3 regions of the Streptomyces sp. H27-D2 genome follow, and region 3 is predicted to be linked to each of the others. Evidence: riboswitches for the same ligand, from Rfam matches in the RefSeq annotation. Region 3 holds a riboswitch; each other region holds the start of a gene.

Evidence for each region. A riboswitch is a leader RNA that binds a small molecule or an ion and turns the genes downstream of it on or off. The one in region 3 is predicted to bind cobalamin.
Region 1: another riboswitch for cobalamin. It lies ahead of QMK28_RS15680 (cobalamin biosynthesis protein); the one in region 3 lies ahead of QMK28_RS25135 (ribonucleoside-diphosphate reductase subunit alpha).
Region 2: another riboswitch for cobalamin. It lies ahead of metE (5-methyltetrahydropteroyltriglutamate--homocysteine S-methyltransferase); the one in region 3 lies ahead of QMK28_RS25135 (ribonucleoside-diphosphate reductase subunit alpha).

The regions. Positions count from the first base shown of each region.
Region 1 is NZ_JAYMZR010000035.1:7,108-16,904, forward strand. Features, by position in the region: gene QMK28_RS15675 (cobyric acid synthase) at 1-926, opposite strand, end outside; partial or broken gene QMK28_RS15680 (cobalamin biosynthesis protein) at 1,139-2,074, opposite strand; cobalamin riboswitch at 2,362-2,561, opposite strand; gene QMK28_RS15685 (hypothetical protein) at 2,709-2,957, opposite strand; gene QMK28_RS15690 (inorganic phosphate transporter) at 2,996-4,360, opposite strand; gene QMK28_RS15695 (lysozyme) at 4,509-5,246, opposite strand; gene QMK28_RS15700 (class II aldolase/adducin family protein) at 5,552-6,229, shown strand; gene QMK28_RS15705 (alpha/beta hydrolase) at 6,296-7,423, shown strand; gene QMK28_RS15710 (hypothetical protein) at 7,568-9,034, shown strand; gene QMK28_RS15715 (VOC family protein) at 9,104-9,517, opposite strand.
Region 2 is NZ_JAYMZR010000006.1:57,039-66,835, reverse strand. Features, by position in the region: gene fmt (methionyl-tRNA formyltransferase) at 1-956, shown strand, start outside; gene QMK28_RS04230 (RsmB/NOP family class I SAM-dependent RNA methyltransferase) at 1,215-2,657, shown strand; gene QMK28_RS04225 (hypothetical protein) at 2,662-3,033, opposite strand; gene rpe (ribulose-phosphate 3-epimerase) at 3,199-3,885, shown strand; gene QMK28_RS04215 (sugar-binding transcriptional regulator) at 4,043-5,038, shown strand; gene QMK28_RS04210 (barstar family protein) at 5,247-5,771, shown strand; gene metE (5-methyltetrahydropteroyltriglutamate--homocysteine S-methyltransferase) at 5,917-8,244, opposite strand; cobalamin riboswitch at 8,383-8,609, opposite strand; partial or broken gene tsaD (tRNA (adenosine(37)-N6)-threonylcarbamoyltransferase complex transferase subunit TsaD) at 8,908-9,797, shown strand, end outside.
Region 3 is NZ_JAYMZR010000076.1:5,447-15,243, reverse strand. Features, by position in the region: gene QMK28_RS25175 (carbon starvation CstA family protein) at 1-1,475, shown strand, start outside; gene QMK28_RS25170 (YbdD/YjiX family protein) at 1,547-1,735, shown strand; gene QMK28_RS25165 (hypothetical protein) at 1,877-2,845, opposite strand; gene QMK28_RS25160 (hypothetical protein) at 2,829-3,377, opposite strand; gene QMK28_RS25155 (carbohydrate kinase family protein) at 3,374-4,231, opposite strand; gene QMK28_RS25150 (DUF4145 domain-containing protein) at 4,246-5,511, opposite strand; gene QMK28_RS25145 (helix-turn-helix domain-containing protein) at 5,593-6,615, opposite strand; gene QMK28_RS25140 (hypothetical protein) at 6,731-6,982, shown strand; cobalamin riboswitch at 7,140-7,263, shown strand; gene QMK28_RS25135 (ribonucleoside-diphosphate reductase subunit alpha) at 7,422-9,797, shown strand, end outside.

The DNA of each region.
Region 1 (9,797 bases), on a different contig from region 3:
AGGTCGGCGTCTGCCAGTTCCTCGGCGCGGTCCACGAACCGCACGACCACGCCCGGTTCGGCGGCCAGCGCGTCCACGTCGGTGAAGTTCGACATCAGCGGCACGGCGACGACCGCGACCCGCAGCAGTTCCGCGCCGTACGGCGGTGCGACGACGCTCTCCCGGACGGCTCCGCGCAGCGAGACACGCAGCCCGTCCTCCTCGTCGATGCCCAGCCCGTGGGTGAACGGCAGTACGCCGAGCGTCGGCCGCCCGGTGAGGTCCTTGAGCATGTCCAGGCCGGGTTCCAGCAGCGTCACATCGCCCCGGAACTTGTTGACCAGGTATCCGGCGATCAGTTCCTGGTCCGCCGCCGAGAGCAGCGCCGTCGTGCCGAAGAACGAGGCGAAGACACCACCGCGGTCGATGTCCCCGACCACCACCACCGGCAGCCGGGCGGTGCGCGCGATGCCCATGTTCACGATGTCGGTCCGCCGCAGGTTGATCTCGGCCGGGCTGCCCGCGCCCTCGCAGATCACCGCGTCGTGCGTGCGCCGCAGTTCCGCCAGACAGTCCGCCACGGTCCCGAGCAGCGTCTCCTGCCGCCCCGCGTGATAGCCGCGAGCGCTCATCTCGCCGACGGGCTTGCCCATCAGCACGACCTGGCTGCTGCTGTCGCTGCCGGGCTTGAGCAGCACGGGGTTCATCAGCGCGGTCGGCTCGACGCGCGCGGCGGCGGCCTGCATCGCCTGCGCCCGGCCGATCTCCGCGCCTTCGCGCGTCACGAACGAGTTGAGCGACATGTTCTGCCCCTTGAAGGGCGCCACCTTCACGCCCTTGCGGGCCAGCCACCGGCAGATCCCGGCGGTGACCACGCTCTTGCCCGCGTCCGAGGTGGTCCCCGCGACCAGGAGCCCACCGCCCAGGCGGCCTTCGCCGCTGCTCATGAGTTCCCCTTCCGTACGGCCATGGGCCGCGGTTCTGCTGCCGGGCCGGTGACAGGGCTGCCCGCGAAACCCGTAGAGCAGGCAGAGGCCGCAGTGCCGTCGGATCCCGCGAAGCCCGCGGAATCCGCGAAGCCCCCCGAGCCCGCGATGCCCGTAGAACCTGCATACCCGGAGGATCCCGCCCACCCCCCGAGCCCACTCCCAAGACCGCGCCCGCGCAGCGCCCCGCGCCCGCGCAGCGCGACCCCTGCCACCCGCGCGACGGCGGACACCACCAGCGCCAGCGCACTCACCCGGCGTGAAAGCCGCACCGCGCGCTCGATGTCGCGCACTTCGACCGGACGCCCGCCGGCGTTCAGCACCGGCCGCTGCTCGGTCCGTCCGCCGTACGCGAGGCTGCCGCCGAGAGTCACCCCGAGCGCGCCCGCGAACGACGCTTCCACCGGGCCCGCGTTGGGGCTCGGGTGGCTGCCGCCGTCCTGTCGCCAGGCCCGCAGCGCGCCGCGCGGGTCGGGGCCGGCGAGTACGGCGAGGGCCGCGGTCAGCCGTGCGCCGGGCCAGCCGGCCACGTCGTCCAGCCGCGCCGAGGCCCAGCCGAACCGGCGGTATCTGGCGGACTTGTGGCCGACCATCGCGTCCAGGGTGTTGACGGCGCGGAAGGCGACGAGGCCGGGCACACCGCCCGCCGCGCCCCACACCAGCGCGCCCACGACGGCGTCGGAGGTGTTCTCGGCGACCGACTCGACCACCGCGCGCGCGATCTGCTGCCCGTCCAGCGCCTGCGGGTCACGGCCGCACAGATGCGGCAGCCGCTCCCGGGCGACGTCGAGGTCCCCGGCGGCGAGCGCCCCGCCGACGGCCCGCGCCTCACGGCCGAGCGAGGTCCCGCCGAGCACGGCGAAGGCGGCGGCGGCGGCCAGTGCGGTCCGGGCCGGCGCATGGCCGCGTACGGACCGGTGCAGCAGCGCGGCGCCCGCGGCCGCGCCGCCCGCGCACACCAGGGTGTGCAGCGCGCCGGCTCCGCGGTGGTCGCGCCACAGTCGGCGCTCGACGGCCGCGGCGGCCCGCCCGAAGGCGGCCACCGGGTGGCCGCGGCGAGGATCGCCCGCGACCAGGTCGGCGAGGAAGCCGAGCGCGACGCCGGACACATAGGAACCGGCAACGGATGAACCGGCAACGGATGAACCGGAGAGGCCGGACGCGGAGAGGCCGGACCCGGAAGACAGACCGGACCCGGAGATACCGGACGCGCGGGAAGGGGAAGGGGCGGAGGACGCCCCGGAGGAGCGGGCGGGAGCCGTACGTGAGACGGGATCGGCACGCGTCATCGGGGTCAGGCCGCCGTCGCGCCTCGGTGGGGTGTCACGGGTGGCGGTACGGGCGTACGGCTGCGGCCGGGCATGGCGAGGGTCCTCACTCAGGGTCCGCGCCCTGGTTCGACGTGACCGGCGAGGAGAGTTCCTGGCTCCCGGATCGGCGCTCTCCCCGGTCTTCCGGCTCCGTCTCGTCGAGCCGTGACCCGGATGGCGGGGGAGCGCTCCCCGGTAACAGTGGCGGGACCGCGCCGGATTCACACCGGCTTCCTCTTCTGTCGCCGTTTGGCCTCGGCAGTCCACCACGCCCGGGAACAGCCGTCAACTCACCTTTGACCTGCGACGGGAGAGTGTGGGCGGACCCACAGGGGCCCCGTCACGCGAAGACCCGCCGGGCGGTACGCGCTGTTTCGCGCGTACAGCCCGGCGGGTCCTTCAGTGCGTTCCCCGTGCTTTCCGACGCTCGTCGTCAGGCGACGATCAGGAAGATGCCGTACGCCACGGCCGCCAGGCACAGCGCGAAGCAGGCGTACGCGCCGGAGCGCGCCAGCGCGGTGGGCGCCGTGGTCCCCGCCACGACGGCGGTGTCCGTGCCGCCGGCCTGCTGCGGCTTACGGGACGTACCGACGATGCCGAGGGTGAACAGGCACACGATGCCGACGGTGACCACGACGCTGACGCCGAAGACCTCGCCCAGTGCTGACCATTCGATGTTCATGAGGATGCTTCCTTAGCTGCCGACCGGAGCCGGGCCGGTCAGACCGCCGCTTTGGCGGGATCATGGGCGGGGCTGACGGGGCGGGCGGCATGATCCGAAGCCGGGGAGGCGGGGGAAGGCAGGGACCCGGCGGGGGTCACCGCGGAGCCAGGATCGACCTCGTCCTCGACCTCGTCCTCCGACTCCGGTGCGACGAGCGAACCGGTGGTGGGCGGCGGCGCGACCGAGCGCATCGCGGCGGTGATGACGCCCACGGACTCCCGTTCCGTCCCCGCGCCCTCGGCGTCCGTGCCGGCGGGCGCGGGCGCGTTGACGTTGGTGTGGTCCACCGGCTTGCGGCGCGAGGCCAGCCAGATCGCGCCGCAGGCCAGTACGGCGAGCACGGCGACGGTGGCGATGCCCCAGGCGCCCTGGTCGGCGAGGAGCGCGGCGCCCGCGGCGACCAGGCCGGCGGCCGGCAGGGTCAGGCCCCAGGCGATGACCATCCGGCCTGCCGTGGACCAGCGCACCACGCCGCCCTTGCGGCCGACTCCCGAGCCCATCACGGCGCCGGAACAGACCTGGGTGGTGGAGAGCGCGAAGCCGAGGTGCGAGGACGACAGGATGACGGCCGCCGCGCCGGTCTGGGCGGCGAAGCCCTGCGGCGGCTGGATGTCGGTGAGGCCCTTGCCCATGGTGCGGATGATGCGCCAGCCGCCGAGGTAGGTGCCGAGCGCGATGGCGACGCCGGCCGAGGCGATGACCCACAGCGGCGGGTCCGAGTCAGGGACCAGCACACCGCCGGTGATCAGCGCGAGGGTGATCACGCCCATCGTCTTCTGCGCGTCGTTGGTGCCGTGCGCGAGGGAGACCAGCGCGGCGGAGGCGATCTGGCCGGCGCGGTACCCCTTCGCGGTGTCCTCCGGGTCGCGGTTGCGGCCGATCCGGTAGGTCAGCCGGGTCGCGGCCATCGCGGCGAGACCGGCCACGATCGGCGCGGCCACCGCCGGGATCAGCACCTTCATGACCACCGCGTCGCCGTGCACTCCGCTGGTGCCGACTGCCACCAGGGTCGCGCCGATGAGGCCGCCGAAGAGTGCGTGCGAGGAGCTGGACGGCAGTCCGGCCAGCCAGGTCAGCATGTTCCAGACGATCGCGCCGACCAGTCCGGCGAAGATCACTTCGGGTCTGATGCCGACGCTCTCATCGATGATGCCGCCGGAGATCGTCTTGGCCACCTCCACGGAGAGGAACGCGCCGACGAGGTTCAGTGTCGCCGACATCGCCACCGCGGTCTTGGGCCTCAGGGCCCCGGTGGAGATGGTCGTCGCCATGGCGTTGGCTGTGTCGTGGAAGCCGTTCGTAAAGTCGAACACCAAGGCCGTGACGATCACGATCCCGATGAGAAGCGTGATGTTTTCCATTCACCCAGGCAATCAGTTCGAAGGTCAGTGGCACGGCGACCGTAGGGATACCGAATGAACGGAAGGTGAACTGAGGCGGGCTATGCGGTGTCGCAACTCCCGCCCTCCGTCGGGCGACTGGGGCGCGGGCGACAGAAGTCGTCTCGGGTCAACCTCGGGAGAAGCGCTTGAGCTGGGAGAGTGACCCGTTGAAGAGGTTCTGGTCACCCGGCAGCCGGCCCCGCTCGGCGTACTGCCAGATCGTCGAATACGACCAGCCGCTCGGCATCGGACCGGGCGAGGAGTGCCAGTTCGCCAGCCAGAGCGCGTGGTTCCGGCCGAAGCGGCGGCTGCCCCCTGTGCAGCTGTTCCACCACTTCGCCGTGGTGTAGATCACCGGCCGCCGGCCGGTGATCCGCTTCACTTCCCCGCTGAAGGACTTGATCCAGCCGACCATCCCGGCCTGGCTCCGGCCGTGGCACATCGAGCCGTACGCGGCCTCCAGATCGACGGCGGGCGGCAGCGTCCAGCCGTCCGCCGACCACCTGCCGCCGTGCCGCAGGAAGTACGCGGCCTGCCGCTTTCCTGACGATTTGCCCGGGAGTGCGAAGTGGTACGCCCCGCGCAGCATCCCGGCGTCCCGGGCTCCCCCGAACTGCTGTGAGAAATAGGGATTGCGGTACGAGGTGCCCTCGGTCGCCTTCACGTAGACGAATTTCGCCCCCTCGCTCCTCGTCTGCTCCCAGTCCACGTTCTTCTGGTGCGATGAGACGTCGTACCCCCGTGGCATCCCGGCCGCCGAGGCGATCGGCGGTTCGCTGAGGGCGGTGCCGCTCAGGGCCGGCGCGGCGACGGCGGCGGCGATCGCGCGACCCCAGCGGCTCGGCGCGTGACGGTCGCGGGCCATGGGTACCCCCGATGACAGAAGGCGGACAGATCATCGGGAGGTTATCGAACAATACCGGCAAAACGGTTGATCACATGCCGATTCGAAAAAGTGTCACTCATATGCTGATATGACGAGATGTCAGGGTGTCGGTATGCCGGGGTGCGGATGGGCCGACACGCGAAAACGCGGCTCCGCGGCGCCCACCGACAGGGCCGACCGGCAGAGCCCGTCGACAGGGCCCACCGACACCCACAGCCAGATCCCGCGCCGCCGGAGCCCGCGCCGCAGCCGCCTGTCAGGATCTCCGCAGGAGGTGGCAACCGATGACGCGACAGCACGCCACGGACCGACATCACGCCACGGACAGCGAACGGGCCTGGGCCGAACTGGTGGCCACGGCACGCAGGACGACCGCCGACGGCCTGGTCGTCGGAACCTCGGGCAACGTCTCCGTACGCGTGGGCGACACCGTCCTGGTGACCCCCAGCGGAGTCCCGTACGACCGGCTCCGCCCCGAGGACGCGGTCGCCGTCGACCTCGACGGACGGCAGCTCACCGGGACGCTCACGCCCACCAGCGAACTCCCCATGCACCTCGCCGTCTACCGGCACACCGACGCCGCGGCCGTCGTGCACACCCACGCCGTCCACGCGAGTGCCGTCTCCACCCTCGTCGCCGAGCTGCCGCTCATCCACTACATGGCCGCCGCCCTCGGCGGCCCGGTCCGGGTCGCCGACTACGCCCTCTACGGCAGCCCGGAACTGGCCGCGAACACCCTGCGCGCACTGAGCGGGCGCACCGGCTGCCTGCTCCGCAACCACGGCACCCTCACCTACGGCGACACCCTGGACCAGGCGTACGACCGCACCGCGCAACTGGAGTGGATGTGCCGGGTCTGGCTCACCGCCCGTTCCGTTCCCGGCCTCACGCCGTCCCTGCTGTCCCCCGAGGACCTACGGCTCGCGGCGGAGAAACTCCGCGGATACGGACGATCCGGCTGACCCCGGCGTCACCCGCCCGGCCACGCCCGCTGGCCGCCCGGCGCGCACCCGCCCACACTGTGGAGGATGCGCCCGCGTACAGCGGCGGCAGTGGCCGCCACCACCGTGATCGGTGCCGGGGCGACCGCGGTGGCGGTCGGCCGGTACGCCAGCGACGCCGCCCTCAAACCGTCCTCCCACGGCTCACTGCCCGGCGAGGCCAAGCTGACGGTGCACGCCGCCGCGGCCGGCCTGGTCACCCTGACCCGCTCGCCGGCCTCGCTGCGCCCCGGCGCCTACGGGCTCGGCGGACCCGGCTGCCACGCGATCGTCGGCCCGGTGGCCGACGACGCCCCGCACCGGCCCGACACCGTCGTGCGCCGGGTCGAACGGGTCACCCATGGCGTCCTCCGCCCCGGCCTGCGGATGCGGCTCACCCCGCAGGTCCACATCGGCAACCCCGGCGACGCCCTCGGGCTCGACTACGCCGACGTCGACGTCCCCGGTGAACTCGGCGCGCTGCCCGCCTGGTTCGTGCCGGCCGTCCGCGACACCTGGGTGATCACCGTGCACGGCCTCGGCACCACACGCGCCCACCCGATGGTCGTCATGCCGTTCCTGAACGGCCTGCGGCTGCCGGTGCTCGACCTCGCCTACCGCGGCGACCCCGGAGCCCCGCGCTCCGCCGACCGCCTCGGGCACCTGGGCGACACCGAATGGCGCGACCTGGACGCCGCGATCCGCTACGCGGTGCGCTACGGCGCCCGCCGCGTCATCCTGCACGGCTGGTCCACCGGCGCGACGATGGCGCTGCACGCCGCCGCCAACTCCGGGCTGCGCCACCGGAGCAGCGGAATCGTCCTGGACTCGCCGGTGCTCGACCGGCAGGCGACCCTGCGCGCGCTGGCCACCGCGCACAGCGCCCCGCGCGCCCTGCTGCCGCTCGTCGTACGGGCCGCCCAGGGCAGCGCCGGCGCGCACCTCGACGCCTTCGCCGAGGCCGCCGACCCGGCCAGGCTGTCGGTGCCCACGCTCATCGTGCACGGCCCGGACGACACCCTCGCGCCGTGGGGCGCCTCACGCGAACTCGCCCGGCTGCGCCCCGAACTGGTCACCTTGCACACTGTCCGGCGCGCCCCGCACGCCTCGATGTGGAACGCCGACCCGAACGGTTACGAAGAAGCACTCCGACGCTTCCTGATACCCCTTATGTGACCCTGTTACGCCCACTTTTGCAGCTTCTTGTCCGGTTGGCCGCGCAGCTCGTCCGGTGGGGCGAACGGGGGAGGCGCATGGGTGGCGAAGCAGCAGGACCGATTCCGATTGGGCTTTCGGGCCGTCAGCGGGAAGACTGCACCCGTGACGTCCCGTACCCCGCGCGACTCCCGACCGCTCCGAGACTCCCGGCTCCGCCTCGTCCCCCGGCAGCCGATCGCAGCCGCCCGCATGGCGGTCACGACCCGCCGCACCCGACCGGCCCCCCGGCCGCCCGAGGGCACACCGCCTCCCGCGGAGCTGGCCCGGCAGGCGCGGGACGGCCTCGCCGAGGCGGTGCGAGTCGCCCGCTGGGCCGACGCCGAACCGGGCCGCGGCGCCGCCGGCGCGCTCTCCCGACGCGAACTCGCCCAGGCCGCCGAGGCGCTCAGCCGCACCCTGGCCGAGGTGCGGGCCGACTGGGACCGGGCCAGGCTGGCCGGACTCATCGAACTGCACAACGGATCGGTTCGCCCCGGCTGGCGGCTGCGCGCCTGGGACCGCGACGACACCGCCGTGCTGCGCGGCTGGGTCGCGCTGTTCGACGCCTGGTCGCTCGCCCACCCGGTGTCCCGCGATCCGGCCTGCGCCGCCGCGGGGCCGGCCGTGGTCGCCGAGGTGATCGAAGCCGCTCCGCAACTGCTGTCCGTACTGCACCTGAACGGCGGTCCGGTGCCCGCCGCGACCCTGCTCGACCTGCTCCAGCAGCGCGTCGCGGAGATCCGCGCCGAGCGCTGCGAGGTGCCCGCGGCGGGCGTCGCACCAGCGGAAGCCGTGGCCGCCGTAGCCGCTGATCCGGTCGTGGAGCCTGCCGCCGGACCGGCCGACGGCCTGCTCCCCGCGCTGCTGGGCTGGGCCCTGGCGGGCCTGGGCTCGGTCGGCGCGCTGACGCTGCGCGGCGCGACGGCCGAGGCCGCGCTCACGCCGCTCGGCCACTGGGCGGTATGGACCAAGCTGGAACAGATCTGCGTCGCCGCGCAGAGCCCGGCGGGCAACATCGAGCAGACCGCCGAGAACATGCTGCGCGGTTGCGCCCGGCTCACCCCCGGTCCGGCCCGCGCCGAGTACCGCGCCTGGCTCGCCGCCCGGCCCGTCGGCAGCGCCGTCACCGAACTCCTGGAAGTGGCGCGCGGCGACGACTCACTGCTGCGCGGCCTCGCCTTCGAGGCGCTGCGCGCCGTGGGCGGCCCGGCCGAACCCGCCGTCCGAGCCGCCGCGAGCGAGGCATGGCTGCGGCCGTACGCCCTGCTGTGGCTGGTCGAGCACGAGGGGGGCGACCCGGAGGACGCCCCCGATGTGCTGACCCGCGAGGAATCCACCTGGCTGTGGGTGGACACCGCCGCGGCCGTCGCCGACCACGGCGAGAGCATGCTGCTGGTCCGCCACCTCGACTCGGCGATCCAGGGCTCGGTGCCCGGTCTGCTGGACGAGGTACGGGCCGTGGGCCACCCCCGCACCGTCCAGGTGCTGGTCGCGCTGGCCGCCGCGCACCCCGACCCGGTGCTCGCCAAGGCCGTACGGCGCGCGGCCTTCCAGGTGCACACAGGCGGAGCGCCCGACACCCGCGCCTAGCGGGCCCCGACGCACGCGCCCAGCGGGGCTCCCGGCGGGCGCTGCTCAACGGAGCCCCGAGGGAGCCGCTCAGCCGTCACCGCCGGGGGCGTAGGTGCCGAAGCACCACAGGTTCCCCTCCGCGTCCCGGGCGATGTAGTCACGGGAGCCGTAATCCTGGTCGGTCGGGGGCATCAGGATCTCCGCCCCGTGCTGCTCGGCGCGCTTGAAGTGCACGTCGGCGTCCTCGATCACGACATAGACCGAGGTGGCCCTCGCGTCCTGGGTGGCCTTGCCGTGCGCCCCCTTGTCGCTCTTGGAGCTCAGCATCACCATGCCGTTGCCGTACGAGAACTCGGCGTGCGCCACCGATCCGTCCTCGCCCTCGTAGAGAGCGACCTGGGTGAAGCCGAACGCCTCGGTCAGCAGAGTGACGGCGGCCCGAGCGTCCCGGTACGTCAGCACCGGGTAGACGGTCGGGCGGTCTGTCCGGGTACCTGCCATCGCGATCACCGTTCTTTCCGTTGTCGCCAGTCCGGTGTGACCCGTATCTCAGTCTGGCACCGGGGTCCGACAATCGCCGCTCGCGCCGCCGTTTCGGGCGGCGGAGCGGCGCACGCCGGGAAGTATGGGCGAACTGCCCCATCTGCGGCTTTCCCGTCCGGGGCCGAAGGTGACAGAGGGGCGGACAGCCGCACGGACAGCGACAGGGAGCCCCGCGCGGGCCCCGGGCCTTGCCGCCGCCGAGAAAATATGGTTGCCGGGCCCCGCTAGACTGGATCCC
Region 2 (9,797 bases), on a different contig from region 3:
GGCTCGTCTTCGCCGGCACCCCCGAGGTCGCCGTACCCGCCCTCGACGCCCTGATCAATTCGGACCGGCACGAAGTCGTCGCCGTGGTGACCCGGCCCGACGCGCCCGCGGGCCGGGGCCGCCGGCTGGTCTCCAGCCCCGTCGCACAGCGCGCCGAGGAAGCCGGCATCGAGGTGCTCAAGCCGCTGAAGCCCCGCGACGAGGACTTCTTGGCACGGCTGCGCGAGATCGGACCGGACTGCTGCCCCGTCGTCGCCTACGGCGCGCTGCTGCCGAAGGGCGCGCTGGAGATTCCGGCGCGCGGCTGGGTGAACCTGCACTTCTCCCTGCTGCCGGCCTGGCGCGGCGCGGCACCAGTGCAGCACGCGGTGCTGGCGGGCGACGAGATGACGGGCGCCTCCACCTTCCTGATCGAGGAAGGGCTCGACTCGGGCCCGGTCTTCGGCGTGCTCACCGAAGGGGTGCGGCCGACGGACACCAGCGGGGACCTGCTGACCCGGCTCGCCTTCGCGGGCTCCGGACTGCTCCTCGCGACCATGGACGGCATCGAGGACGGCACGCTGCGCCCCGTGGCGCAGCCGGAGGAGGGCGTCTCGCTCGCGCCGAAGATCCGGGTCGAGGACGCCCAGGTCGACTGGAAGACGCCCGCGCTGCGGGTGGACCGGCTGGTACGCGGCTGCGCTCCGGCGCCGGGGTCCTGGACGTTGTTCCGCGGCGAGCGGCTGAAGGTCATGTCGGTGGGGTCGGCAGGTTCGGTGGGGTCGGTGGGACTGGTCGCCGACCGTCCGGAGTTGGCGGCCGGTGAGCTGTCGGTCACGAAGAACGCGGTGTATGTGGGGACGGGCAGCCACGCGGTCGAGTTGCTGTGGGTCCAGCCGCAGGGCAAGAAGCCGATGCGGGCGGCCGACTGGGCGCGCGGCGTGCGGATCGCCTCCGGCGAGGCGCTGGGGGCGTAGGGCCGGCCCTGCTGGCCCGGCCGGCCCAACTGCCCAGAACGGCCCGGTCCGGGCAGCCCCGACCCGACCGCTCCGGCCGACCACCGCCCCGGCAGCCCCGGCCGACCCGACCGCTCCGGTCGACCACGGCTCCGGCGGCCTCCACCGCTCCGGCCGACCACCGCCCCGGCGGCCTCCCCGACGGGGTCCTCCTGCCCCGGGGCGCGGCTCGACGTAGGCTGGGGCTCTTCGTCATCCCACCTCCGGAGCACATTTCTCGTGAATGACCAGTCCCGTCGCCCTGCCCGGCAGACCCGCCCGTATCGCGAGCCCCAGAAGGACCCCGTGCGGGTCCTCGCCTACGAGGCGCTGCGCGCCGTCGGCGAACGGGACGCGTACGCGAACCTGGTGCTGCCTCCACTGCTGCGCAAAGCGCGCGAGGCCGGTGACTTCGACGGGCGGGACGCGGCGCTCGCGACCGAGCTCGTCTACGGGACGCTGCGGCGGCAGGGCACCTACGACGCGGTCATCGCGGCCTGCATCGACCGGCCGCTGCGCGAGGTCGACCCGCCGGTGCTCGATGTGCTCAATCTGGGGGCGCATCAGCTGCTCGGGACGCGGATTCCGACGCACGCGGCGGTGAGCGCCACAGTGGAGCTCGCGCGGGTCGTGATCGGGGACGGGCGGTCCAGATTCGTCAACGCCGTGCTCCGCAAGATCGCCGCGCATGACCTCGACGGCTGGATCGAACGGGTCGCTCCGGCCTACGAGGACGACGCCGAGCAGCATCTGAGCATCGTCCATTCGCACCCGCGGTGGATCGTCTCCGCGATGTGGGACGCACTCGGCGGCGGAAGGGCCGGCATCGAGGATTTGTTGGACGCCGACAACGAGCGGCCCGAGGTGACGCTTGTCGCCCGGCCCGGTCGGTCCACCGTCGAGGAACTGACCGAAGCGGTCGGCGCGGACAATTCGCTGCCCGGCCGCTGGTCGCCGTATGCCGTACGGCTCTCCGAAGGCGGCGAGCCGGGGGCGCTGGAGGCGGTGCGGGACGGCCGAGCCGGGGTGCAGGACGAGGGCAGCCAGCTGGTCGCCGTCGCACTGGCGAACGCGCCCTTGGAGGGTTCCGACAGTCGGTGGATGGACGGGTGTGCGGGGCCCGGCGGCAAGGCCGCGATGCTGGCCGCGCTCGCCGCCCAGCGCGGCGCGGCGCTGCTCGCCTCGGAGAAGCTGCCGCACCGGGCGCGGCTCGTCGAGCAGTCCCTGTCGGGCAACCCCGGTCCGTACCAGGTGATCGCAGCCGACGGCACCCGCCCGGCCTGGCGTCCCGGCTCCTTCGACCGGGTGCTGGTCGACGTGCCGTGCACCGGCCTGGGCGCCCTGCGCCGACGGCCCGAGGCGCGGTGGCGGCGCAAGCCCGAGGACCTGGCCCGCTTCGCCCCGTTGCAGCGCGCGCTGCTGCGCGAAGCGCTGAACGCCGTACGGGTCGGCGGAGTCGTGGGCTACGCGACCTGCTCGCCGCACCCGGCCGAGACGCGGGCCGTGGTCGACGACGTGCTGAAGGGGCGCGGGGCGGGGGCGCCCATCGCCGTGGAGTGGATCGACGCCCGCCCGCTGATGCCCGGAGTGCCCGCGATCGGGGACGGCCCGGACGTGCAGCTGTGGCCGCATCTGCACGGCACGGACGCGATGTATCTGGCGCTGCTGCGCCGGACGGCCTGAGAGGTCACCGGCCCGAGAGGTCACCGGCCGGTGTGTGTCGCCGGTCCGGGAACCTCGGCGGTCCGATGATGTGATCGGCGGCTCGACGCTGACGGGCTGACGTCGACTCAGGGCTCTCCGGTGCCTTCGCCCGGCCCCGCTCCGGACCCGCCCGCACCCAGACGGCGCACGGCCGGCGGGCGGCCGGCGGGCGATGCGGCGGCCTGTCCTGGCCCACACCCCGCTCGGACGCGGCGTCGTTGTTCTGCGCGTCGGTGAGCTTCTGGGCGAGCGGTCCCGCGACGGCGATGACCACCACCCACAGCAGCACCACCAGCCACTTCGTACGACGGCCGCAGACCAGCCGGGCCAAACCCTGCCGACGACCGTCCGACATGACGTCCCCCGCTGAAGGTGGCGTGCGCGATGCCGTCCCCGAGAGCTCCGCGCGGCACCAGCATGGCACGGGCGGGGGAGATTTCAGGGACGTTTTGCGGGTACTTCGGATGGAATATGAGATTCCGGCTGAGGCCGGGGGCGTCCGGCATGGCAGTCTTGGTGCATGGCCGCGCAGATCAACCCCAGCATGCTGTCCGCAGACTTCGCCCGCCTCGCCGAAGAGGCGAAGGCGGTCGACGGCGCCGACTGGCTCCATGTCGATGTGATGGACAATCACTTCGTCCCGAACCTCACGCTCGGCGTGCCCGTCGTCGAATCGCTCAGCAGGGCGACCGACACCCCGCTCGACCTCCATCTGATGATCGAGGACCCGGACCGCTGGGCGCCGCAGTACGTCGAGGCCGGAGCGGGCTCCGTCACCTTCCACGTCGAGGCCGCGGCCGCCCCGGTACGGCTGGCGCGGGAGATCCGCGCCAAGGGCGCACGGGCCGCCATGGCGCTGAAGCCCGCGACGCCGATCGAGCCGTACGAGGACCTGCTGCCCGAGCTGGACATGCTGCTGATCATGACCGTCGAGCCCGGCTTCGGCGGTCAGTCCTTCCTCGACATCATGCTGCCGAAGATCCGCCGGACCCGTGAGCTGATCTCCAAGCACGGCCTGGAGCTGTGGCTCCAGGTGGACGGCGGCGTCTCCGCCGAGACCATCGAGCGCTGCTCCGAGGCGGGCGCCGACGTCTTCGTGGCAGGCTCCGCCGTCTACGGCACCGACGACCCCGCCGCCGCCGTACGCTCACTGCGTGCGCAGGCCGACCAGGCAGCGGCGGGCGCGGCCTGGCACTGCGCGCACTGAACGTCACCCAGCGCCACGCGGAGCGCGCTCGGCACCCGGTGAAAGGCGAACGCCGGGGTCAAGGGCTGATCAAGGACCGCCGCTTCTGACAGGATGAAGCGGTAGTCCACATGCTTGGAACAGTGAGGAGAACGCGGTGTCGACGGGCCGGTCAGCCATGCGGATGGGACCCGCCGAACTGGTGCAGGCGGCGGCCATGGCCCGCCGCTTCTACCTTGAGGGCAAGTCCAAGATCCAGATCGCCGAGGAATTCCGCGTCAGCCGCTTCAAGGTCGCGCGGGTCCTGGAGACGGCGCTGGAGCGCGATCTCGTGCGGATCGAGATCCGGGTGCCCTCCGAGCTGGACGCCGAGCGCTCCGACGCGCTGCGCGCCCGCTACGGGCTGCGGCACGCGGTCGTCGTCGAGTCCCCGGCCGAGGCCACGGACGACGCCGCCGACCCGGAGAACCTCGGCGAGGTCGCCGCCGAACTGCTCGGCGAACTCGTCGCCGAGGGCGATGTGCTCGGCCTCGCCTGGGGCCGCTCCACCATCCACATGGCCGCCGCCCTCGACCGGCTCGCACCGTGCACCGTCGTGCAGCTCACCGGCGTCTACGACGCGGGCACCGCCGAGCGCGGCTCGGTCGAGGCGGTGCGCAGGGCCGCGGCCGTCTCCGGCGGCGAGGCGCACCCGATCTACGCGCCGATGCTGCTGCCCGACCCCGCCACCGCCGCCGCGCTGCGCGGCCAGACCGGCATTGCCCGCGCCTTCGAGTACTTCGACAAGGTCACCGTCGCCGCCGTCTCCATCGGCGCCTGGGAAGCCGGCATCTCCACCGTCTACGACATGCTCTCCGAGAAGGAGCGCGCGCACTACACCGATCTCGGCGCCGCCGCCGAGATGTCCGCCCACCTCTTCGACTCCGACGGCCGCCGCATCGGCCGTGACCTCGGGGAGCGCTGCATCACCGTCGAGGCCGACCGGCTGCGCCGCATCCCGGAGGTCGTCGCCATCGCGGGCGGGCTGCGCAAGGCCGCCGCCATCGGCGCCGTACTCCGCTCAGGGCTGGTCACCAGCCTGGTCACGGACACCGCCGCCGCCGACTACCTGCTCCAGGAGACCGGCCCCGGCACCCGCCCGGCCCTCGACCGCGCGGACCCGGACGGCGTGTAGGGGGGTAGCCGCCCGGCGGCGCGCGGCGTGCCGTCGTGCGCCGGGTGCTCGTGACGTGTGGTCGTACGCGGGCGCGCGGCGGAATCCCGCAAGCGCGGGCAAGCGTCGCGGGGCCGTTCCCGGGCGTGCTTCCGGAGCGTGAGGGCACGCGAGGCGGCCGACCGCTATGTACCGGCCGCTCGCGGCTGTCTGTGGCAACATCTGCGCCATGCTGCACCGGCCCGCACCGCGCGCGGTCCGCACCGCCCTCGGCGCGCTGACCCTTCAAGGCGGTACTGCGATGACGGCCCCCGAACCACCCGGCGTGACCGGCCTGCTCGCCGAGATGCTCGACGGCACCGCGCCGCCCGGAGTGCTGCGCTGGCCCGCCGAACTGCCGGTGGGCCAAGCCGTGGTGGCGGCCCGGCAGTCCGGCTGGGCGACCGCGCTGCTCGACCTGGACGGGGTGCGGGACAAGAACGCCTTCATGGAGCGCTGCGCCCGCTCGCTCCGGCTGCCCGGTTACTTCGGCCGCAACTGGGACGCGCTGGCGGACTGCCTGACCGACCTCTCCTGGTGCCCGGCCGGTCACGGCAGACTGCTGCTGATCCGCGGATGGCGGGGCTTCGCAGCCGCCGCCCCCGATGACTGGAACATGGCGGAGCGGATTCTGACCGAGGGGGTCGGGCACTGGCGCGATACGGACGAGGGCCTGGTGGTCCTCATGGTCGACGCCCCGCCAACGCAGAGTTGACGTACGCCTGCCGGTCGCAGCGCTGACGCGGGCCCGCCAGTCGCAGCGCTGACGTGCGCCCGCCGGTCCGGGCTGGTCCGGTCCGGTCCGGTCCCGGAGGGGGAGCCCGGCGCACGCCGTCGGCGTGCGCCGGGCCCCGGACAGGTCAGCCGTTCTCGCCCTCGGCGAGTTCGGTACGGACCTCACGGGCCGCGGCGACCAGGCTCTCCAGTGACGCGCGCACCTCGGGCCAACCGCGGGTCTTCAGACCGCAGTCGGGGTTCACCCACAGCCGCTCGGCCGGGATGCCCCCCAGCCCCTTGCGGAGCAGCGACGTCGCCTCGTCGACGCCGGGCACGCGCGGCGAGTGGATGTCGTAGACACCGGGGCCGACCTCGCGCGGGTAGCCGGCCGCGCCGAGTTCGTCGGCGACCTGCATGTGCGAGCGGGCCGCCTCCAGGCTGATGACGTCGGCGTCGAGGTCGTCGATGGCGCCCATGATCGCCCCGAATTCGGCGTAGCACATGTGGGTGTGGATCTGGGTGTCCGCCCTGACCCCGCTGGTGCTGAGCCGGAACGACTCGGTGGCCCAGGCCAGGTAGCCGGGCCGGTCGGCCGCGCGCAGCGGGAGGGTCTCGCGCAGGGCGGGTTCGTCGACCTGGATGACGGCGGTGCCGGCCGCTTCCAGGTCGGTGACCTCGTCGCGCAGGGCCAGCGCGACCTGGCGCGCGGTGTCGCCGATGGGCTGGTCGTCCCGGACGAAGGACCAGGCGAGCATGGTGACGGGGCCGGTGAGCATGCCCTTGACCGGGCGCTGGGCCTGGGACTGCGCGTACCGGGTCCAGCGCACGGTCATCGGCTCGGGGCGGGAGATGTCGCCGGCCAGGATCGGCGGGCGGACGTAGCGGGTGCCGTAGGACTGCACCCAGCCGTGCTGGGTGGCGAGGTAGCCGGTGAGCTGCTCGGCGAAGTACTGCACCATGTCGTTGCGCTCGGGCTCGCCGTGGACCAGGACGTCGATCCCGGCCTTCTCCTGGTAGGCGAGGACTTCGCGGATCTCGGTGGCGATGCGCTCGTCGTAGGCGGCGGTGTCGATCCGGCCGCGGCGCAGGTCGGCGCGGGCCGTGCGCAGCTCGTCGGTCTGCGGGAAGGAGCCGATGGTGGTGGTGGGCAGCAGCGGGAGGCCCAGCCGGGCGCGCTGCGCGGGGGTCCGCTCGGTGTAGGTCTGCGGACGGTGCGAGTCCGCGGGGGTGATCGCGCGGACGCGGGCCCGTACGGCGGGGTCGTGGGTGAGCGCGGAGGCCGTTCGGGAGGCGAGGTCCGCGCGGTTGGCGGCGAGCTGCGCGGTGATGGCCCCGGTGCCTTCGGTGAGGCCGCGGGCGAGGGTGACGATCTCGGCGGTCTTCTGCCGGGCGAAGGCCAGCCAGCGGGCGATCTGCGGGTCCACCTCGCGCTCGGCGGTGGCGTCGAGGGGGACGTGCAGCAGCGAGCAGGACGGCGCGACGTCCACCCGGTCGGCGAGGCCGAGCAGGGTGGCGAGGGTGGCCAGCGACTTTTCGAGGTCGTTGATCCAGACGTTGCGGCCGTCCACGACACCGGCGATGAGCCGCTTGCCGGGCAGTCCGCCGACCCGGGCCAGGTCTTCCAGGTTGCCGGCGGCGGGGCCGGTGAAGTCCAGCCCGAGGCCCTCGATCGGGGCCTTGGCCAGCACCGGGAGCGCCTCGCCGAGCCGGTCGAAGTAGCCGGCCGCGAGGATCTTCGGCCGGTCGGTGAGCGCGCCGAGGTCGCGGTAGGCGCGGGCGGTGGAATTCAGTGCGGCCGGGGTGCGGTCCTGGACCAGGGCGGGCTCGTCGAGCTGCACCCACTCGGCCCCTGCCGCCCGCAGGTCGGCGAGCACCTCGGCGTAGACGGGCAGCAGCCGGTCCAGCAGGGTGATGGGCTCGAAATCGGCCGCGACGCCGGGAGCGGGCTTGGCGAGCAGCAGATAAGTGACCGGGCCGACGAGCACCGGGCGCGCGGTGCGGCCGAGCGCGATGGCCTCCCTCAACTCGCCGACCGCCTTGGCGGAGTTCGCGGTGAAGACGGTGTCGGGGCCCAATTCCGGTACGAGATAGTGGTAGTTGGTATCGAACCACTTGGTCATTTCCAGCGGCGCGACGTCCTGGGTGCCGCGGGCCATGGCGAAGTATCCGTCGAGCGCGTCGGCCTCGACGGCGGCGCGGTGCCGCGGCGGGATGGCACCGACCATCACGCTGGTATCCAGCACATGGTCGTAGTACGAGAAGTCCCCGGTGGGGATCTCCTGGACACCGGCGTCGGCCAGCTGCTGCCAGTTGTCCCGGCGCAACCGCCTCGCGGCGGCCCGCAGGGCGCCAGCGGTGACACGGCCGGCCCAGTAGCCCTCGACGGCTTTCTTCAGCTCCCGGTTCGGTCCCTGCCGGGGGTAGCCGTAGACGGTGGCGAATGACGGGGCGGTGGTGGAATTCTTGGCCACGGAACTCTCCTTCGCGAGTCGCGGGATGACCTCGGGGTGGGTCAGGACGCGAAGGAGTGGCACGGCAATCGCATGCAGCGCATGCCCGCCCGCTACCGCCGGCCCGCCCACGAGGCCACCGAAATCACCGCGTGCGGGGTCGCACACGGGCAGCGGCAGGTCTTCGGACTCGTGGGCACACCAGGTCCTGTCCAGGTCCTGGCTCCTACTGGCCGTCGCTTCCCGGACCCGGTCTGTCGGATCCAGTGCGTATGACGGCGGTCGTTCCCACTCACCGCTGCGGGGCAGTCCCGGATTCTCACCGGGTTCCCTCTTACGACGCGCCTGCCTGGAGGGCAGGGCGAACCGACTGCGACTCAACCATAGGGGCACGGGGGTTCACAGAACAGGGCCGTTCGTATATCGGACGCGTTCTTGAGACGGCTGTGGTCCCTGGTGGCGGCCTTGGGCGGGTGCTCGCGGCGGCGGTGGGCGCGAGGGCGCGCCGTGCCCGCCTCCCGGGTCGACTCGGCTTTCCTGGCGGGGAGGCGCTCCGCGGCGTCGGGTGCCGCGCACCGCGCCCGAGGCCCTCATTCCGGCCCACCCGGTGAGCTATTGCACCTGATATGCAATTGCTTATGAGCGGCAATTAAGCTGTGGGGCGGCTGACCGAAGGAGTGGATCATGAGCGGTTCGCAGCTGGTGCTGGGGATCGAGTCGTCCTGTGACGAAACCGGCGCGGGGCTCGTCCGCGACGGGCGGCTGCTGGGGCACGCGGTGGCGTCGAGCATGGACGAGCACGCGCGCTTCGGCGGTGTGGTCCCCGAGATCGCCGCGCGCGCTCACGTACAGGCCGCCGTGCCCGTCGTCAGGGCCGCGCTGGCGGACGCCGGGCTGCGGATGGCCGACATCGGCGCCGTCGCCGTGACGACCGGCCCCGGCCTCTCCGGGGCGCTCCAGGTGGGCGTCAGCGCGGCCAAGGGCCTCTCCTACGCCCTGGGCGTGCCGCTGTACGGCGTGCACCACCTCGCGGGCCACGTCGCCGCCGACACCCTCGAACACGGGCCGCTGCCCGACCCCTGCGTGGTGCTCATCGTCTCCGGCGGCCACACGTCGCTGCTGCTCGTACGGGACCTGGCGCGCGACCCGATCACGCACCTCGGGGACACCCTCGACGACGCGGCGGGGGAGTGCTTCGACAAGGCGGCCCGCGTCTTCGGCCTGTCCTACCCCGGCGGCCCGGCCATCGACCGGGCGGCGCGCGACGGTGACCCGCGCGCCGTCGCCTTCCCCCGTCCGCTGAGCGGACCCCGCGACGATCCGTACGCCTTCTCGTTCTCCGGGCTCAAGACGGCCGCGGCGCGCTGGGCCGAGAAGCACCGGGCGGCGGGCCGCCCGATCCCCGTCGCGGACGGAGCCGCGTCGCTCCAGGAGGCGGTGGCCGACGTGCTCACCCGCAAGGCGCTCGCCGCGTGCGCCGAGTACGGCGTGGGCCCCCGGGGCGGGGGGGGCGGGGGCGGCGGCGGGGGGGGCGGCGGCGGCGGCGGCGGGCGCGCGCCCCGGCCCCCGCGCCC
Region 3 (9,797 bases):
GCAACTGGGTCGCCGAGTCGTCCTGGGCGGACACCTTCACGCTGGAGCCCGCGACGCTGGTGATCTGGCTGGTCGTCTACGGCTTCGTCGCGTCCGTGCTGCCGGTCTGGATGCTGCTCGCGCCGCGCGACTACCTCTCGACCTTCATGAAGATCGGCACCATCTCGCTGATGGCGCTGGGCGTGCTGATCGCGCTGCCGAACATGAAGATGGACGCGGTCACCGACTTCGCCACCAGCGGCACAGGCCCGGTCTTCGCCGGCTCGCTCTTCCCCTTCGTCTTCATCACCATCGCGTGCGGCGCGCTCTCCGGCTTCCACGCACTGGTCTCCTCGGGTACCACCCCGAAGATGATCCAGAAGGAGACGCAGGTCCGGATGATCGGCTACGGCGCGATGCTGATGGAGTCCTTCGTCGCCATCATGGCGCTGGTCGCGGCCTCCATCATCGACCCCGGCCTCTACTTCGCGATGAACGCGCCCGCGGGCGTCATCGGCGACACCGTGCAGTCCGCCTCCCAGGCGGTGGCGGGCCTCGGCTACAGCATCAGCCCCGACCAACTGGCCGCCGCGGCCAAGTCGGTCGAGGAATCGACACTGCTGTCCCGTACGGGCGGCGCGCCCACCCTGGCCGTCGGGATGTCCGAGATCTTCTCCCAGGTCATCGGCGGCAACGGGATGAAGGCGTTCTGGTACCACTTCGCCATCATGTTCGAAGCCCTGTTCATCCTCACCACCGTGGACGCGGGCACCCGGGTCGGCCGCTTCATGCTCCAGGACATGCTCGGCAACGTCTACAAGCCCTTCCGCGATGTCAGCTGGAAGCCCGGCGTGTGGATCGCGAGCGCGGCCGTCGTCGGCGCCTGGGGCTACTTCCTGTGGGTCGGCGTGCACGACCCGCTGGGCGGCATCAACCAGCTCTTCCCGCTGTTCGGCATCGCCAACCAGCTCCTGGCCGCCGTCGCGCTGGCCGTCTGCACCACGCTGCTGATCAAATCCGGCCGCCTCAAGTGGGCCTGGGTGACCGGCGTCCCGCTGCTCTGGGACGTCGCGGTGACCCTCACCGCGAGCTGGCAGAAGATCTTCTCGGGCGACCCGCGGGTGGGCTTCTTCACCCAGCGCTCCGTCTACCAGGACGGCATCGACGCCGGAAAGGTGCTGCCGCCCGCCAAGAACATGGACGACATGCAGACCGTGGTCACCAACTCCACGGTGGACGGCGTGCTCTCCATCCTCTTCGCGGTCCTCGTCCTGCTCGTCCTCGCGGACGCCACACGCGTCTGCGTGAAGTCGATCCGCGACCCGCGCTCCACCCCGCTCCAGGAGACGCCGCGCGTCGAGTCGTCGTACGTCGCCCCGGCCGGGCTCATCCCGACCCCGGAGGAGAAGGCCGAACTGGTCGCGGCGGGCGTCGGCACCGACGGCGGCCTCCGGAAGGATGACGTGAGCGCCTCGGCACCGGGCGGCTCGGCGTGAGGGCGGGGGCGGCGGGTTCTGCGGGAGCTGGACCCAGCACCGCCGGTTCCCCCCGACCCCTCGGCGCGACCCTGCGCCGGGCCGCCGCCCGCTTCCGCTGGTTCTGGCGGGAGGCCTCCGGCGAGGCGACCTACGACCGCTACCTCGCCCACACCCGCGGCCACGACCCGGCCGCCGAGGTACTCAGCCGCCGCGCCTTCGAACGCCAACGCACGGACGCCCAGGAGGCCGACCCCCGCGAGGGCTTCCGCTGCTGCTGATACGGCGACGGAAGCCGACTGCCGGCCGCTTTGCCGCGGCGGGCCGCAGGCGACCCCGCTGAGGCACTCCTCGTGAACGCCTGACGACCCGGTGCTCCTTCCCCGGATACGGGAGCGCACCGGGTCGTCGGCGTACGGGCGTCAGCGCGGGCCTCTGCGCCACAGCGCCCGCAGCATCTGCCGGGCCGGGCGCACGGCCGTCATCAGTACGACGGCCCCTGCCACCGCCGCGAGCGTCGACATCAGGAAGAGACGGGGGTGCGGCTCCGCCCACAGCGCCCCGGCCGCGAAGGCGACGCCGACCGGCAGACCGAGGACGGTCAACAGGCCCAGCGCCGCGTTCACGCTCCGGCTCGTCAGGGCTTCGACCAGCCGTCCGGCGTCGGCCAGTTCGTTGACGATGTTCTCCAGCAGCTCCGGCAGCGCGTGCTGCGCCTGGAACTGCCGTAACACCTCGTTGCCCTTGCCGCGCACCGTGATGTGGCTGAACCACAAGCGACGCCTGACGTGCATCAGGTGGTACTCCAGCTCGGCCAGCACATCCGAGTCGAGCTGCGCCGCCTCCGTGCCCGCCACATTGTTCGCCACCCCGTTGAGCGCGTGGAACTGCATGCATCCGACGAGCAGCGCGTCCAGGTAGATGCTGTGCACATGAGCTTCGGCCACCGCGTGGAAGCAGTCGCCGCCCGGATCGGGGGACATGCCCACGAAGGCCGTGCCGTCCCGCAGGACGAGTGCCTTCCAGTCCGCGGAGAAACGCACCGTACCGGAGTGGGTGCCGGGATCGTCGGGGTCCGGCGCGAACCTCGCCTCCGAGCAGCCGGAGGCGAGGAGCCAGAGCCACTGCTCCACGGCCGTCCAGCCGTCGTACGGCGCGGACATGACCGCTCGCGGCCCGTCCGCGAACGTCACATGGGCCAGGGTCCGCGACTTCGCCGCCCCGAGGAGCAGGCTCACTCCGTCCGGCAGCAGCGATTCCAGGACCGTGCGCCCCTCGCCGCCTCCGGGTCCGGTCGCGAGCCGGCAGAGTCCCTCCAGCGCCGCGACCGGGTCACTGCCCAGATCCACATGCAGGACGGCCAGACCGGAACCGTCACCCGCCAGCGGCATCCGCAGCACCTCGACGCCCTGGACCCGCGCCCCGGCGAGAGAACGCGACCTGTTCGTCAGCGCGTCCGAGTGTGATGTGCGGCGCGTACGCGTCACCCGTGTACCGGTAGCCGTACCGGGCGTAACTGGCGCGCTCGCTCTCGGTGAACCGGGAGGTGTCCTTCGAGGTGTCGAAGGCGTCGCGGTCGAGGTGCGGCGCGAGAGCCGCGAGGACCGCGCTCTGCAGCGTGTCCAACAGGGGCGTCCGCTCCAGCGCGAGGAACACCCAGCCCGTGGGCTGGTAGACGACGCCGGTGGAGGCCAGCCGGATCTCCTTGGGCAGACTCACCGAGCCGACGATGCCCGCCAGTTCCCGCTCCGGCGCCAAGCTGTCGACGAACGGCCCTTGGAAGACGGTGGCGTGCGGGAGGTTCCCGTCCATCGCCAGCGGGGGTTGCAACTCGTGCTCGCCCGCCAGCTCCTGCTGCACCCGGATCGCGGACCGCATCTGGTCCGCGCACGGGAGGAGTGCCACGCCAAGCCATTTGGTCACGGATGTGCCCCTATCTTCGTGATCACATGCAACGCCGCGTCGAGGCCCCTGCGCAGGCAGGTCCCCGGCGGGTCTCCACTCAACCACCCGGCGATGACGCCCGCGTTGAAGGCGTCGCCGCCACCGGTGCGGTCCACAGGCTCCACACGCACGGTGGGTTCCTGGAACAGCTCCCCGTGCGGCGAGGCCCATACGGCGCCGCGCGAGCCCATCGTCAGGATCACATCGCCCGAGATCAACTCCGCGCGCCGCCGCGCCGAGGCCGCCGGGTCCTCCAGCACCGCATCCGGCAGCCGCGCCGCCTCGTCCGCGTTCATGAAGCTCAGCGACGCGCCCCGGGCGAGCCGGCTCATGTCCCGGCCGTTCCATTCGACGGAGACCGAACGGCCCGCCCGATGGGCGAGATCCACCAGACGGGTGAGCGCGGGGGTGGGCTCGCCGACGACGTGGACATGGTCCACGTCCCGCACGTCCCGCTCGGCGACCGCGCCGACCGCCTGCTCCCGGTCCGCTCCCGCGAAGGTCATCATCCGCTTGCAGTCGCCGGAGGAGAGCACGATCGCCATACTCGTCCGGGCGGACGCGTCCACTCGTGCCAGCGAAGTGTCCACACCACCGGCTCGCAGATCGTCGAGGCACAACCTGCCCAGCGCGTCGTCGCCCACCGCGGAGACCAGCCGCACCTCACAGCCCTGACGCGCCAGCCCGAGGGCGGTGTTCGCCGCCGACCCACCGGGCAGCGCCGCGTACTCGCCGCCGCGGAGCTTCTCGTGCTCCTCCGGCAGCCTCTCCGACTGGACGATGATGTCGAAGTTCGTCCCGCCCGCGACGAGCACCCGCTTGCGGGCCGTCACGGATCCCCCAGCCGTCACGGATCCCCCAGCCGATAGCTCTCAAACAGGACATGGCGCACCAGCCGCTCCCGGCTGGACGCGCTGCTCGTCGGCGGGAAAGCGGCGTGCGTGACGAGATCCCGGACCAGGCCTTCGTACCGGTCCTCGTCCGATCCCACATCGTGGAAGGAACGCATCAGCTCCCGGTGCAGCTCCCCCGGACGCACTCCCAGTTCGTCGAGCCACTCGCGGTTGGCGACGAGCACATTGGCGGCCGCCGCGCGTAATCGCGCCTGCGCGCTCTGCGGCAGCATGTCCGAGTCGAGCAGCTCGAAGTAGGCGTCGTCGTCGCGCGCGTGCATCCGCAGGTTCTGTCCGCCGACGGCCAGGACGTCCTGGTTCAGATGGAAGAGCTCCAGCCCGAGATGGTGCGGGACATCGAGAATCCGCACCCCCATCCCGCGCAGGCCCGCCTCGTCCGTGGAGAACGCCGCCAGGATGTTGTCGAACATGTCGCTGTGCCTGGGCACGGCGATCTGCGCCCCCGCCGGGTTCGCCAGGAATTCCGGCCCCGTCACACCGCCCCAGCGCCCGCCGCGGCCGGCCAGGAGGTAGAAATTGCGGCCGCCCATCGAGTATCCGACCCTGCCGACGGTCACCACCCGGGAGTGGAGTTCCTCCTCCGTCTCCAGCAGCCGGAGCAGCCGCTGCTCGTTGTAGATCGCGGCATCGAGCAGCCGTCCCGACACATCCCTGACCAGACTGTCCGACCAGGGCAGTTGGACGTACGCGAGCCGGTGGTTGTGCTGGGCCAGCAACTGCTCGAAGCCGCAGCCGAGCAGCACGGCCTTCACCACGATCAGTGTCGAATCGGCGAGCCGGGTGGTGCCCGTCGCGCGCTGAGCACTGGCGGGTCCCTCCCGGGCCTCGTTCTCCGCGAGTGACGTGCTCGCCTGCCCGTACCAGACCACCAGCTGGGTCAGCGCGTTGAGACACGGGCGCACGTCCTCGGCGGATATCTCCTCGCCCGAGCCCTTCTGGGCGTGGCTGCCGTAGTTTCCGTAGTTCTGAATAGTCCGGACGGCCAGGACGACCTTCGGCGGGACCAGTCCCTTGGCCGCCAGCACCGTCAGGAGGGACTCCAGGGTCGGTTTGGAACCGACGGCTTCCTGCAAGGCGACATCCAAGAGGATCGACTCCGCCGCTCTTCTCGCTGTGCCGAGGAACACCTCGGGATCCGTCTGGGCGTATCGCAGTGCCTTCCGGTAGAGCCTGAGCGACTCACCCTCGTTGACCGTCACGTCTCGATACCTCTTCGGCGGTTTCTACGGGACGCTACCAAGCTCTCGGCTCCGGCAAGCGGCCTTTGCGATCTACCGCGTTCACGCCTCCGAGCGCGCTTCGTCGCGCCCCCGCCCCGAAACCACCGTCCCCGCCCCCTCCGGCGCCCCCGCCGGGTCGCGAAAAGTGCGCCGGTAGGCCTGCGGGGTCGTCCCCACCCAGCGGGCGAAGTGGTGCCGCAGGGTCGCGGCGTTGCCGAAGCCGGCGCGGGCGGCCACCGCGTCGACTGTTTCGTCCGTCCCCTCCAGCAACTCGCGGGCCAGCAGGACCCGCTGGCCGAGGAGCCAGCGGTACGGGGTGGTGCCGGTCTCCTGCTGGAAGCGGCGGGCGAAGGTGCGGGGGGACATGTGGGCGCGGGCGGCCAGGTCGTCGACGGTTATCTCGCGGTCGAGGTGGCGTTCCATCCAGCCCAGCACCGATCCGACCGTGTCGCAGCGGCCTTGGGGCAGCGGGCGGTCGATGTACTGGGCCTGGCCGCCCTCGCGGTGCGGGGGGACGACCATGCGGCGGGCTATCGCGTTGGCGACGGCGCTGCCCTGTTCCCGGCGTACGAGGTGCAGGCAGGCGTCGATTCCGGCCGAGGTGCCGGCCGAGGTGATCACCGGGCCGTCCTCGACGTAGAGCACGTCCGGCTGGACGCGGGCGAGCGGGAAGCGGGCCGCGAGCTCGTCGGAGTGCCGCCAGTGGGTGGTGCAGTCGCGGCCGTCCAGCAGGCCGGCCGCGCCGAGCGCGAAGGCGCCGGAGCAGACGCTGAGCACCCGGGCGCCCCGGTCGACGGCGCGGCGCAGCGCGAGGAGCAGGCCGGGCGGGTACTCACGGGCGGCGAAGTCGGCTCCCGCGGGGACGGCTACGAGGTCGGCCTCTTCGAGCCGGTCGAGGCCGTACGGGGTGTCTATGGTGAAGCTGCTGTGGATGCGGACCGGCGACTTCTCGGCGGCTGCGACCGCGAAGTCGTAGACGGGCAGACCCTGCTCGCTGCGGTCGACGCCGAACACCTCGCAGAGGACTCCGAGTTCGAAGGGCTGGACTCCGTCGATCAGTACGGCGGCCACGTTTTTCAACATGCTCCGAGCATCCCAGAGGGCGGGCGGCGGCGGGAGGGGGTGGTTGGCAGCAATTCGAGGTACTGCGTCAGTCCTGCCACTGCCGACGGACTGGAGCCGCGGCCACAGTGGAGTCATGGACACCTTCCTCGGCCTGGTCGCCGTCTTCTTCGTCTTCCTCCTGCTGGCCCTCCCCTCGCTCGTCGGACACGCCCACGACCGCCGGATCACCCGGCAGCTGCGCGCCGCCGAGCGCGCCCCGCTGGAGCCGCGCGCGCCCCGTACGGAGTCCGCCGACACGCCCGCCCGAAACTCGCGTCGGACCTCTTCCGGACCGGTCCCCCAGACCCCCCGCAAGGGCCGCGCGCAGTGGCCCAGCGCCGCCTGAACCGCGCGGGGCCGCCGCCCGGGCCAGGCCCCGCCGACACCGGCCCAAGGGCCGCCAGGCCGCTGGGGATTTAGAGCTCCCTCTAACACACAACTCCGGCATTCAGCACGCCACGACACAAGATGTGGTGGTGCTCGCGGCGGGTGCCACTAGATGTATGCTCGTGCTCGCTGTCGCCCCAGGGGAATCCGGTGTGAATCCGGAACTGTCCCGCAACGGTGCAGGTGTGCGCCGACGCGTACACCGCGAGTCCGAGGACCTGCCGACGGTGCGCCCGTGGCCGTGAGGCATTCACGGCTCGGGCGTCGAATTCGTCCGGGCCCCGCGGGTTGGGCCGGTGGACGCTGCGCGGTGTGCCCCACTCCGGTTCCGGCACGCCCGTACGCGCCCCCCGTGCTCCCTTCCCCGGCGGCCCCCGCCGAGCGAGGGAGCTCTCCACGTGACCATCGCGCCCGCCGAAGCCGCAACATCGGCCGAGCCGAAAGACGGTCCGGGGACCGCGCTGTTGCGCACCCTGACCGACCTCACCGCCGATCTTCCGGCCACCGACCCCGGTCGGGTCGCGGGCGCCGCGTTGCGTGGCCGCAACGCCGGCTCCGACGAGGCGGAGCTGCGCTCGCTGGCCACCGAGGCCGCCGCCGGGCTGATCTCGGACGACCCCTCGTACTCGCGACTCGCCGCGCGGCTGCTGACCCGCGCCGTCGCGGACGAGGCGGCCGGCCAGGGCACGCTCTCCTTCTCCTCCTCCATCGAGGTCGGCCACCGCGAGGGCCTGATCGCGGACGCCACCGCCGAGTTCGTACGGACCCACGCGGCCCGGCTGGACGCCGTCGTGGAGCGCGCGCTCGCCGATGGCGCGGACGACCGCTTCGGCTACTTCGGCCTGCGCACGCTGCACGGCCGCTACCTGCTCCGGCACCCGACGACCCGCCAGGTCATCGAGACCCCGCAGCACTTCCTGCTGCGCGTCGCCTGCGGCCTGGCCGCGGACACCTCCGTCGAGGCGCTCGACGAGGTCTGCGAGCTGTACCGGCTGACCAGCACCCTCTCGTACCTGCCCAGCTCCCCCACGCTCTTCAACTCCGGCACCCGGCACCCGCAGATGTCCTCCTGCTACCTGCTGGACTCGCCGAAGGACGAGCTGGACTCGATCTACAACCGGTACCTCCAGGTCGCGCGGCTGTCCAAGCACGCGGGCGGCATCGGCCTCTCGTACAGCCGCATCCGCTCGCGCGGCTCGCTGATCCGCGGCACCAACGGGCACTCCAACGGCATCGTGCCGTTCCTGCGCACGCTGGACGCCTCGGTCGCGGCCGTGAACCAGGGCGGCCGGCGCAAGGGCGCGGCCTGCGTCTACCTGGAGACCTGGCACGCGGACATCGAGGAGTTCCTGGAGCTGCGCGACAACACCGGCGAGGAGGCCCGCCGCACGCACAACCTGAACCTCGCGCACTGGATCCCGGACGAGTTCATGCGCCGCGTCGACGCCGACGCCGACTGGTCGCTGTTCTCCCCCGCCGAGACCCCCGAGCTGGTCGACCTGTGGGGCGACGAGTTCGACGCCGCGTACCGCAAGGCCGAGGCCGAGGGCCGCTACGTCAAGCAGATCCCGGCCCGCGCGATGTACGCCCGGATGATGCGCACCCTCGCGCAGACCGGCAACGGCTGGATGACCTTCAAGGACGCCGCCAACCGCACCGCCAACCAGACCGCGGAGCCCGGCAAGGTCGTCCACTCCTCGAACCTGTGCACCGAGATCCTGGAGGTGACGGACGACGGCGAGACCGCCGTCTGCAACCTCGGCTCGGTCAACCTCGCCGCGCACCTCGCGCCGGGCGCGCACGCCGGCGCGCTGGACGAGGCGATCGACTGGGAGCGGCTGGACGGCACCGTCCGCACCGCCGTGACCTTCCTGGACCGCGTGGTGGACGTCAACTTCTACCCGACGGACCAGGCCGCGACCTCCAACTCGCGCTGGCGCCCGGTCGGCCTGGGCCTGATGGGCCTCCAGGACGTCTTCTTCCAGCTCCGGCTGCCGTTCGACTCGGCCGAGGCGCAGCGGCTGTCCACGATGATCTCCGAGCGGATCATGCTGGCCGCGTACGAGCAGTCCTGCGCCCTCGCCGAGCGGCACGGCCCGCACCCGGCCTGGTCCTCGACCCGTGCCGCGCGCGGTGTGCTGCACCCGGACCACTACGACGTCACGCCGCGCTGGACCGACCGCTGGGCCGCGCTGCGCACCCGGATCGCCGCGACCGGCATGCGCAACTCGCTACTGCTGGCCATCGCGCCGACGGCGACCATCGCCTCGATCGCGGGCGTCTACGAGTGCATCGAGCCGCAGGTCTCCAACCTCTTCAAGCGCGAGACGCTCAGCGGTGAGTTCCTCCAGGTCAACGCGTACCTGGTGGAGGAGCTCAAGCGGCTGGGCGTGTGGGACGCGCAGACCCGCGAGGCGCTGCGCGATTCCAACGGCTCGATCGAGGGTCTCGACTGGATTCCGGCCGAGGTCCGCGACCTGTACCGGACCGCGTGGGAGATCCCGCAGCGCGCGCTGATCGACATGGCCGCGGCCCGCACCCCGTACCTGGACCAGAGCCAGTCGCTCAACCTCTTCATGGCCTCGCCGACCATCGGCAAGCTCAGCTCGATGTACGCGTACGCCTGGAAGCGCGGCCTGAAGACGACGTACTACCTGCGCTCGCGCCCGGCCACCCGGATCGCCCGCGCCGCCGGAGCCGCGGCCACCATCGCCTCGCCCGCCCCGGCCGCCGTCCCCATCCCCGTACAGCAACAGCCGAGCGACGAGGCCGCC